DNA from 2 places in the Pelosinus sp. sgz500959 genome. Region 2 is predicted to be linked to the other one. Evidence: riboswitches for the same ligand, from Rfam matches in the RefSeq annotation. Region 2 holds a riboswitch; the other holds the start of a gene.

Region 1 (6,036 bases), on a different contig from region 2:
TGATGGCAACATGCATCCTACAATTGTTTGCGATATTAGAGATGCAGTCGAAATGAAACGCGTATACCTTGCAATGGACGAAATGTTCAAAACAGCGATTGAACTTGGCGGTACATTAAGTGGTGAGCACGGAATCGGCCTTGGTAAACTTCCTTGGATGGAAAATCAACATGGTCCTACTTCCATGAACGTAATGAGATCAATTAAACGTACACTTGATCCTAACTTGATCTTAAATCCTGGTAAGTTAGTAGGAGAGTGTTAGTATGAGTGATGAAATTAATGTAAAGGATATTAATGACCACGATAAAGCACTATTAACCGATATCCAAGATGCCCTTGCTAATTGCATGAAATGCGGTAATTGTATGGCCCATTGCCCAGTATATAAAGAATTAGGCAGAGAAAATGCAGTAGCTCGCGGTAAGCTTTCCCTTATGGAAGGCGTTCTCAGTGGAACAATCCCAATTTCCACAAACTTTGAAAAAGCCATGTCCATGTGTTTATCCTGTAAAGCCTGTGCAACAAACTGTCCATGCGGCGTACCTGCTGATGAATTGATTGTACGTGGACGTCAAGCAGTCGTAAAAGCTCGCGGACTCGGTCCTATTAAGAAAAAAGTCTTTGCGTTACTAAAAAACAGACAGTTATTCGATTTTTCGTTGCGTATGGCAGGTCTCTTTGCACCATTATCCTTTAAAAAATTACCTGGTAAAATGGGGACTATTGCCCGTTTCCCAATGCCTGGTATGGATGTAAAAAGGGTCACAGCTCCTATGTCTGCAAACCCTCTCAGAAGTCAATATCCTGAAGTCATTAAAGTTGATAACCCCAAAATGAGAGTCGGTTTTTTCACTGGCTGTACAATCAACTATATGTACACAGATGTTGGTCAAGCTACAATTAACGTTCTTAAAGCTAATAATATTGAAGTTGTTATGCCAAGCATGCAACATTGCTGCGGTACACCTGTATTCTATTCCGGCGATGTAGATTCTGCTAAACTATTTGCAAAACACAATCTTGAAACCTTTGATCGCTATAATTTTGACTATATTATTGCATCTTGCGGTTCTTGTACAGAAGCTTTCAAAATTGAATATCTTCATATGTTCAAAGATGATCCTAAAATGAAAACATTAGCAGAAAAAATATCTAAAAAGACTTATGAAATCAGCGAGTTTTTAGTCGATGTTGTTAAATTCGACAAAACAAAACTTGGTCCAGTGAATGCAACTGTCACGATGCACGATCCATGTCATATGGTTCGTGGTATCAAAATTACTAAACAACCGCGGGAAATTTTAAAATCCATTCCTGGTTTAAATTTTGTCGAAATGTCTAAACCTGATCGTTGCTGTGGATCAGGCGGCTCCTTCAGTATGTCTTATTATGAACTTTCTCGCCAAGTCAATGACCGTAAAGTCGCAGATATTGGCTCCACAAAAGCTGACATTGTTGCCACAAGCTGTGGTACTTGCCGTATGCATATTATGGATGGTTTAGTACAAAATAACATGGACAAAGAAACCTTACATGTTATCCAAGTCTTAGATCGATCCTACCAAGCTGGTAGCCAAAAATAAAAAAGAAAAAAACTGTAGGCATGAATTGTGCCTACAGTTTTTTTCTTTTCATAAGGGAATCTCTACAAAAATTTTCGTTCCCTGACCAATTTCTGATTTGATTTCAAAGGTTCCATCCACTAGCGATACACGTTCACCCATTCCATATATGCCTAAAGAAGTACGACTATGAGTACTTTTAAATAAATCAAGATTAAATCCCACACCATTGTCATTAATAATTAGAATCAGTTTATTTTGTTTTTTATACAAAGAGACCCAGACTTGTGTCGCCCCAGCATGCTTGACAATATTGGTTAATGCCTCCTGCAAGATTCGATATAATGCAATCTCAACTTCAGTCGCAAATCGCTCACGAGATAGAATATTAAACTCAATATTCATTAAAATTTTATATTGCTTTGAATAGTTCGCAATGTATTTTTGTGCTGCTGCTACCAATCCTAAGTCATCTAATAACACAGGACGAAGTTGTACTGCCATATCATGAACAGCCTCTAATGTCGTCAAAGCAAGATCTCGCATTTGTAATATTTTTTCTCGTTCCCCACTATTTTGCACCTGTTCTGCAAGGATACGCAAACCAACAATAATGGATGTTAAGGATTGACTCGTTTCATCATGTAGTTCTCGGGAGATTTTTTTACGTTCTTCTTCTTGAACACGAATTATTTTATTTAGAAATATAGATTGAAGTTCTTCTTTTTCCTTTAATGCACCAACTAATTTTTCTTGTCTTGCATTGGACTGTAAATTCGCCTCCACAAAACGTGCTGCAAGTCGTGCATAAGGTTCCGCCGTTTTTAAGTCACCCGTAACGCCAATGACACCCACGCACTTATTTTCAAACATAATCGGTACATTAAATCCATTACGGATACCACGTAAGTGCAATTCATCTTCTTCGCTAACATAAAATTCTTTAATCATCTCAGCCTTGAGCATCCTCGCACCGGCTTCATGTACCTGCCCAATGCGATCTCGGCTAAAAGATGCAATAATGACTCCACGATCATCAAGAATATTTACATTTTTATTTAGTTCTGCAGCAACAATGTCCACTAAGGACTGGGCAAATTTAGCGTCTAATCTTTGATATTCATTTTCCATTTAGATCCTCCATAAAAAATATAACGTTATAGTAAGCTTTTCTTTTCAGAATCTCCTGAGAAAAGACCTTTAATTCAATAGAAATATTGACAGATAACAGTATTTCTATTAAACTAAAGATCAATTAAATAGGCTGTGATGCATAGAGGTGCGGATATTATGAGTATGTATAGTGAGCTGGTTACGATGAACTATACAAAAAGGAATCTTCGCCGAAGTAAAAATAACCAACCTGGTTTTTTTTGCTGGATTTGTATTGAATAAGTACAAGTCTGTCACCTGAAGATTCCCATTTTCAGGTGAAGAGCTATCTCATACAAGCGGGGATTTATATATTTATGTAAATTTGTTGGTTGTGAGATAGTTCACAACCATTTTTTTATTTTATTAAATCAGGAGGCTTTTATGTCAAAATCAACATTAAATTTAGATGAATTATGTCCGCAAAAAGAAGGATTGAAACGTGATATGAAATCACGTCACCTTATGATGATTTCCATTGGGGGTACAATTGGTACTGGATTATTTGTCGGCTCAGGGCAAACCATCAGTCAAGCAGGTCCTCTCGGTGCCGTCCTTGCTTATCTCGTTGGTGGCTTTATTATGTATTTAGTATTATTGTGTCTTGGTGAATTAACAGCTGCGATGCCTGTATCGGGTTCATTCCAGAGCTATGCCTCGCGATTTATCTCCCCTGGTGCTGGTTTTACGACAGGTTGGTTATATTGGATTAACTGGGCGATTTGTATAGCCGCTGACTTTACGGCTGCAGGCATTATCATGAATAACTGGTTTCCCCAGATTGCGATTTGGATCTGGTGTGGTTTTTTTGCTACAATACTTGCCTTACTAAATATCATTTCAGTAAAAGCCTATGGAGAGGCTGAATTCTGGTTTGCCAGTATCAAAGTCACTGCAATTCTCGCCTTTATCGTGGCCGGTTGTGGCTTAATCTTCGGCTTTTCTGACAATGCTGTACCTATGGCTTTTTCAAATTTCCATACGAGCTCCGGTCTTTTTCCCAATGGCTTTGAAGCAGTTTTCCTCACTATGATCGCAGTCGTCTACTCCTTCCAAGGAGCTGAACTTGTCGGCATTGCTGCCGGTGAATGTGAAAACCCAGGTAAAAACGTTCCTAGGGTCATTAAGGGTATCGCTTTTCGCATTATCTTCTTTTATGTCCTCGCAATGGTCGTACTGGCTGCCATCATTCCCTTCAATGAAGCCAGCGTTTTAGAAAGTCCTTTTGCTCATGTCTTTGGTATGCTTGGTCTGCCATTAGCAAAAGATATCATGTTTTTTGTTGTAATGACCTCTGCCCTATCTTCAGGCAGTTCAGCTTTATATGCTTGCTCACGTCTTCTCTGGTCCATGTCTAAAGAAGGCCTTGCTCCTAGCATACTGGGTAAGGTGAACTCCCGCGGTGTACCCGTATATGGTGTCTTAATCACTGTGCTCTTAGCATGTATGTCCTTATTGACGAGTGAATACGCCGCTGATACTGTATATCTCTGGCTTATGTCGAGTACTGGTCTGACAGGTTGTTTAATCTGGGTCATCATCGCCTGGTGCCAACTGAACTTCCGCAAAGAATTTATTCGCCTTGGTGGAAAGTTAGAACAACTTACCTTTCGTACTCCATTTTATCCCCTTGTCCCCATATTGGCACTCGTACTCAATTTAGGTGTGATTATTAGTTTATATTTTGACGAATCACAACGTATTGTCTTATATACTGGTATTCCTGCATTAGCTGGAGTTTACTTATACTATTTACTATTTTTAAATAAAAAACATGCGACAACCCTAAAAGAAAGAGAAATAAGTTAACCATTTTGAGGTGACCTTAGGTAATAAGGGCACCTCTTTTTTTATGAAAACCAAACTCGCACTAATTACCAGTACTACCTCCTCCCTGTCTATGATATAATTTTATGTAAACTTAATAGTAAGGGAGGTGTACTGATGGATTCCTTGTCACATGCACTGATCGGCATTGCCGTTGCTGGTTTATCGGGTCACCAACTATCTTTAAATGACCCTATCTATTTAGCAACTATTCTTGGAGCACAAGCACCTGATTTTGATATTATTACGCAAATCAAGGGCAATTTTTCTTACATCAAACAACATCGATCCTTTTCCCATTCTCTCCCTGGACTTGCGATATGGTCCCTTCTCATCGGTATACTTCTGCATTTTTTCATGCCACAGACTCATCTATTATCCCTATTGGGGTGGGCCTTTGCTGGTGGTTTATCTCATATCATGATTGATTACTTCAATACCCATGGCGCAGCCATTTTGTGGCCATTTCGCAAAGAGCGCAAAAGTTTATATTTATTAAATGTAGTTGATCCTATTTTATTAGTACTAATGACAAGTCTATATTCTCTCAACATTACCATGTTCGAACTCTCATTTAGTACTTTTTTTGTCATCATTGCCTACCTTGCTCTCAGAATTATATTACGCAAAAAAGCAAAAAAGCAACTGAAAAATTTGTTTGATCATCAAAAAATAATACAACTATCTGTAATGCCTTCCTTAAAACGTATCCTTTTTTGGGATTTTGTCTTGGAAACTGAACATTGCTACCTTGTAGGACAATTGGGCGTACTCTACCCAGTGCTAGAAATTAATGCGAATCTTCCCAAACAAAAAAAGCTCTCTAAAATTACACTAGAAGCGAGAAAAACGCCTCTAGGAGATTTTTTTACCAGTTTTACACCATTTATTTATTTTGAAGAGCGCGAACATTTTAATACCCTCTCTGTAAACATTTATGACTTACGTTATATTCTAAATAAACAATTTCTCCACCATGCCACTATTATCTTTGATCACAATAAACTTCCGACAGCTTCCTATATGCATTCTTATGGAAGAACGATGAAAATACCTTGTTGACTCTACCTAAAAAGTTCCTCTTGACGAGGAACTTTTATCTATTGTATTCCATTTTCCTTAAAGAACTGACTATACTGTTTATCTTCAACTAAAATATGTACCATAATCCACTCTTTTAGCATCATAAATACTGTAAAAGACAGGGCAACGCCGCCTTTTTTGTGGTCCTGAACGATATTATCAATTTCATTTATATAATAATCATGTTTCCCTTTATGTTCTTCATATTCTGGATAATCCAATTCTTTCATTAATGCTTCTTCAGCTGTAAAATGATATTTTGTATATTCTAATAAGTTACTTAGTGTTTTTTGCGTCAAAATTCGCTCTTCATCAATATCCTCGCATTGGAATACTTTTTTGTACACTTCATTGAGTAAATCAATAAGTTCTTTATGATGTTCGTCAAAATCTCGAATACCAACAGAAA
Region 2 (6,036 bases):
GATTATATCGAGGAAGGGCAAAGTCAAGAAGTTGACAAAGAATTAGCGCCATGGAAAAGTTTCTTAGGATCGCCACAGTTCTGGGCGATTGGTATTCAATATTTTATTACGGATTACATTATGTATGTTTTTTTGGCATGGCTACCACTTTACTTAATGGAAGCGCAAAACTTTTCGATGAAGAGTATGGGGATTGCTGCATCATTTCCATGGGCCGCCTTATGTGCAGTCACAATGGTCAGCGGCGTTGTGAGTGATAAATTAGTTTCTGCTGGTGTATCGAAACATAAGGCTAGAACCTTATTTGGTATTGGTGGACTTATTTTATGCTGTATTACCCTGTATCTTGGGGCTGTAGCTACTGTTCCTTGGATGAATGTATTGTGGCTTACAATATCATTGGGTTCTTTAGGTTTCACTTTTAATGCGTCATGGGCGGCTTGCATTGATATTGGTGGTAAGTTTGTCGGATCAGTATCTGGTTGGATGAATTGTTGGGGTAATATTGGTGGGATTGCTGCTCCAACAGTGACAGCGTGGATTGCTACGAATTACGGCTGGCAGGCGGCTATTTTAGCAACTGCTGGTTCGGCTGTAGTTGGCATCATTGCGTGGCTTGTCGTTAAGCCAGATGTTCCTTTGGTTTTAAAAAAAAGCAATAACCACGAAAAAGTTGCATAGGAGAGAGATAAATGTTAAAAGAATTTTCTTTTGGTTTTGGCGATCAAGAAGTAACAATTAATTTGCCGGAAGAACGTGTAATCAATGTTGTTGATGGTAAACCAGCTATACCTGTCACGGATGTAGAGGCTGCGGTTAAAGAGGTCTTAAATCATCCAATTGGTACGCCGCCCTTAAAAGAGGTTGTGCAGGCAGGTGATAAGGTTGTCATCATTGCCAGTGATATCACACGTAAATGGGTGCGGCACGATTTATTTTTACCCACCTTATTAAATGAACTGAATGCAGCAGGTATACCTGATGCTGATGTTTCACTTATTGTTGCCTTAGGGGCTCATCGTCATCATACCCATGAGGAAAATATATTGACTTTTGGGCAAGAGATTGTAGAGCGGATTACTATTTTGCAAAGTTATGCTCCTACAGAAGATGACTTTGTTCATATTGGAAAAACCTCTCGCGGTAATGAGGTCAGTTTAAACAAACATGCAGTCAATGCTGATAAAGTCATTTTGACTGGTGGGATTGTTCATCATTTAATGGCAGGTTTTGGCGGCGGTCGCAAGTCCATTGTCCCTGGTATTGCTTCTTATAAAACCATTCAATCCAATCATAGTTTGTGTCTGCATAGTGAAGTTGGGCAAGGTGTTAGCCAAGAATGCATCGCAGGTAAGTTAGAAAATAACCCGATGCATGCAGACTTAACTGAAATGGCAGCGTTACTTAAACCAGCATTTTTATTAAATGCTGTCTTTACACCAAATGGACAGTTTGCACGTTTTGTTGCTGGCCATTGGTATGAAGCTTGGTTAGATGGTTGCAAGACAGCTCAAGAAATATTTGGTGTAACAGTGAATGGCAAGGCTGATGTAGTGATTGCATCTGCTGGCGGATTCCCGAAAGATATCAATTTGTATCAAGGATCGAAAAGTATTGGCAATGCCTTTATGGCTGTTAAACCAGGTGGAGTCGTAATCTTACTTCTAGAATGCCGTGATATGATGGAACCACCTGACTTTAGTGATTGGTTTAACTATGAATCTTTATATGAACGAGAATTGGCATTACGCGCTGGATTTACAGTGCCTGGCTTTATTGCTTTAAAATTAGGTTTTATGGCAAAAGAAGTTCCGCACATTCTAGTGTCCTTGCCAGAAAATAAAGAGTTTATTGAGAAAACAGGTATGATTGCTGCTGCAAGCTTAGAAGAAGCGATTCAAATTGCTGAAGAAAAACTAGGCCGCAAAGATTACAGTATTACGGTTATGGCTCATGCTGCCAATACTGTGCCTGTAGAAAAATAGTTGATTACCATATGATAATGAAAAAGTAAGTTTGTAATTGTAAAAATTACAAACTTACTTTTTTTCGATAAATGGACAGAATTAAAGTATACTTCTTACGGCGATATGGCTTATTATTAAAGTAAGGATAAAAAACTGCTTTTAATGATGAAAAAGGGGTGAATCTGATGGAATATCGTATTGAAAAAGATTCAATCGGAGAAATCAAAGTACCAGCTGATAAATTATGGGGGGCTCAGACTCAACGTAGTTATGAAAATTTTCGTATTGGTGTAGAAAAGATCCCTTATGAACTAGTAAAAGTTTTCGGTGTGATTAAAAAAGCTGCTGCCCTTGTTAACTATAGGCTTGGTGTCCTCGATCAACGTCGTTCCGATGCAATTGTTGAAACTTGTGATGAACTGTTAGCAGGCAAACTCGATGGTAATTTCCCTCTCGCCGTATGGCAGACAGGGAGTGGAACACAGTTTAATATGAATATTAACGAAGTCATTGCACGGCGCGCTACGCAAATCATAGCAAAAACTCCTGAACCTATTCTTGTTCATCCGAATGATCATGTGAATTGCTCTCAAAGCTCTAACGATATTTTTCCAACAGCCATACATGTTGCTGGGGTTATGATGGCGACAGAGAAATTATTACCTGCACTGATTTCATTAAAAGAAACCTTACATCATAAAGCTGAAGAATATAGTCAAATTATTAAAATCGGCAGAACTCATTTGATGGATGCGACCCCTCTTACCTTGGGCCAAGAAATAAGTGGTTGGGTACGAATGCTTGAAAGAAACGAAGAAATGTTAAGCATTGGACTTAATTTTATGAGAGATTTGGCTATGGGAGGCACAGCCGTTGGTACTGGAATTAATTCTCCTCAGCACTTCGGTGAGCTGATGGCAGAGGAAATAAGTCGCCTTACAGGAGAAGCCTTTAGAACAGCACCGAATAAGTTTCATGCTCTAACCAGTAAGGACGAGGTAGTCGTTGTGCATGGTATGATGAAAGCTCTTGCTGCTGATTTGATGAAAATTGCCAACGATGTACGCTGGCTGGCGAGTGGACCAAGGTGCGGTATTGGTGAGATCAAAATACCTGAGAATGAACCTGGTAGCTCCATTATGCCATCTAAAGTCAATCCTACTCAGTCAGAGGCTCTGACAATGATTGTTGCTCAGGTATTCGGTAATGATACGACTATTTCTTTTGCGGCAAGCCAAGGGAATTTTCAGCTCAATGTATTTATGCCTGTGACCGTATATAACTTATTGCAATCCATTCGCTTATTATCAGATGGGATGAATTCTTTTAGCCAGAATTGCGCCATGGGAATTGAACCCAATCGTGAAGTCATTGATTTTTATTTGCATCAATCTTTAATCCTTATTACAGGTCTTGTACCGCTGATTGGGTATGACAAGGCAGCAGAGATTGCTAAAAAAGCAGTAAAAGAGAGACTTACCTTAAAAGAATCGGCCATGTCTACAGGGTGGGTGAGTGAGTCTGATTATGATCGATATATGAATCCAGAAAAATTAGTTAAACCACGTTAAGTTGTAAATTTTTAATTATAAATTGAGTTGACATGACAAACTAGATTAGTCTATACTTATAAAAATAGTAAAGTGAATAGTAGAAGATAGAGGTGCGATATATTAAGAGTATGTATCTAGAGTAGCTAGCGATGACAGATACAGAAAGGAATAATCGCCGAAGTAAAAGGGTGGTAGCAAGTGCCCTTTTGTTGGTTTTGTGTTGAATAAATGCAAAACTGTCATTCAAGAGATTGAATGGAGTGCTATCTGCATAATTGGTTATGAGATGAAGTGTTTTCTTATAGCGGTTTGCGGGATAGTTCCTGTAAACCGCTATTTTTAAGTTATTGACAGAGTTTTAAATTGTAAAAAACAAATTCAGGGGGTATCGATCATGGCTGAAAAAACAGTACCATTTACCAAAGCGCAACTTGAGTCTATTATTCAAAAATATCCTACGCCATTTCATATTTATGATGAGCAGGCAATTCGGGACAATGCCCGTAAATTATTAGCCGCCTTCTCTTGGGCACCTGGTTTCAAAGAATATTTTGCAGTCAAAGCAACGCCGAATCCTCATATTCTAAAAATATTAAAAGAAGAAGGTATTGGTGCTGATTGTAGTTCTTTAGCTGAACTTATCCTATCGCAACAGGCTGGGATTGTCGGAGAAAATATTATATTTTCTTCAAATGATACTCCAGCTGAAGAATATCAAGCGGCAAAAGATATTGGAGCCATTATCAATCTTGATGATATTACTCATATTGATTATTTGGAAAAACATGTGGGGATACCAGAAATTATTTCCTTCCGCTATAATCCCGGCTCCCTTTTACAAGGCGGCAATGACATTATTGGTTACCCAGAAGAGGCAAAATATGGTTTAACCAGAGAACAAATTTTATCTGCTTATAAAATCATGCAAGATAAAGGGGTAAAACGTTTTGCTTTGCATACCATGGTAATGTCCAATGAATTAAGTGGCGACAGTTTCATTGGTACGGCAGTCATGATGTTTGATTTAGTTTTAGAAATCTATCAAAAACTAGGCATTCGTATTGAAATGATTGATCTTGGTGGTGGCATTGGTGTACCTTATCGCCCAGAACAACAAGCCGTAGATCTAGATTTTGTCGGTCAAGGTATTCGTAAAGCTTACGAAGAAAAAATTGTAGCCAATGGACTTCATCCTTTAAATATTACAATGGAATGTGGTCGCATGATTACAGGGCCTTATGGCTATCTCGTGTCTACTGCATTGCATAAAAAAGAAATTTACAAAAATTATATCGGACTCGATGCTTGCATGGCTAATTTAATGCGCCCAGCTTTATATGGTTCCTATCATCATATTACAGTAATGGGAAAAGAAGAGTATCCTCTTGATCATGTCTATGATGTAACGGGTTCTCTGTGCGAAAATAATGATAAATTTGCCATTGATCGCAGCTTACCTAAAATTGATATTGGTGATATTGTTGTGATTCATGATGCAGGAGCTCATGGTCATGCAATGGGCTTTAATTATAACGGAAAATTACGCTCATCAGAATTGCTTTTGAAAGCAGATGGCAGTGTATCAATGATTCGTCGTGCCGAAACACTTGCTGACTATTTTGCCACTTTAGATTTTGAAACATGTGAACTGCCACTTGCGGCCGCAACAAAAAATAAATAGTGAGCAAATGAGAAAAAGAACCTAATCCCTTTAAACGGATTAGGTTCTTTCTTAACATGTAAGCAAAATTAAAATCTCAGGGTTTTCTGCAAGGCTGATGTCTCGTGGTGGGGTATAAGGGGTTCCATCAGGATGAGCAATAAGTCGCACCACTGGACGTTGAGGAGAAGTGGCAGGAACATAAACAACGATTGCTCGTTCTCCTGTATTCAATAAGACTTCCGATCCAGGTGTATATAACGCTATTTTTGATAAAAATATTTCTCCGAACTCTCGGTCAAAGGCTGTTCCTAAACCAGACTCGATAATATTATATGCATCTTCAGGCCTCATGGCTTTGCGATAAGGACGATTTGCAGTAATGGCTTCATATACATCAGTAATTGAGAGTAAGCGAGCATAGCTGAGGATTTCTTCTCCATGTAAACCGCGTGGATAACCTGTACCATCAATTTTCTCATGATGTTGCCAAGCCATATGAGCAACCAAACTAGAAATTTCCAAACGCTTTTTGGTTAATATATTAAAACCTAGGGCAGGATGTTGTTTCATAATCGTAAATTCTTCATCTGATAAGCGACCAGGTTTATTGAGGACTGTTTTTTCAATTTCTATTTTCCCCATATCATGGAGTAGTGCTCCACACGTAATAATTTTGATTTGAGGAATTGAAAAACCACAACAACGGGCAAGTAATGCTGTGTAAATTGAACAATTTAAAGAATGAGCCAGCGTACAATCATCATAAATTGCAATGCCTGTTAAGTGAATGGTTACGTCAGCTTGAGTCACTAATTCTTCCACAATATCTGAGGCGACGCTTGCGACAGGATCA

The links. A riboswitch is a leader RNA that binds a small molecule or an ion and turns the genes downstream of it on or off. The one in region 2 is predicted to bind lysine.
Region 1: linked by a shared signal. The riboswitch ahead of ACAN52_RS05860 (amino acid permease) and the one ahead of ACAN52_RS11485 (diaminopimelate decarboxylase family protein) in region 2 are both predicted to bind lysine.

What each region holds. Positions count from the first base shown of each region.
Region 1 covers NZ_JBGJZL010000003.1:206,280-212,315, reverse strand. The annotation lists gene ACAN52_RS05875 (FAD-binding oxidoreductase) at 1-265, shown strand, start outside; gene ACAN52_RS05870 ((Fe-S)-binding protein) at 267-1,586, shown strand; gene ACAN52_RS05865 (sugar diacid recognition domain-containing protein) at 1,635-2,696, opposite strand; lysine riboswitch at 2,832-3,014, shown strand; gene ACAN52_RS05860 (amino acid permease) at 3,102-4,526, shown strand; gene ACAN52_RS05855 (metal-dependent hydrolase) at 4,662-5,606, shown strand; gene ACAN52_RS05850 (bacteriohemerythrin) at 5,645-6,036, opposite strand, start outside.
Region 2 covers NZ_JBGJZL010000006.1:189,908-195,943, reverse strand. The annotation lists gene ACAN52_RS11500 (MFS transporter) at 1-681, shown strand, start outside; gene larA (nickel-dependent lactate racemase) at 693-1,985, shown strand; gene fumC (class II fumarate hydratase) at 2,153-3,538, shown strand; lysine riboswitch at 3,618-3,794, shown strand; gene ACAN52_RS11485 (diaminopimelate decarboxylase family protein) at 3,915-5,201, shown strand; gene ACAN52_RS11480 (HD-GYP domain-containing protein) at 5,253-6,036, opposite strand, start outside.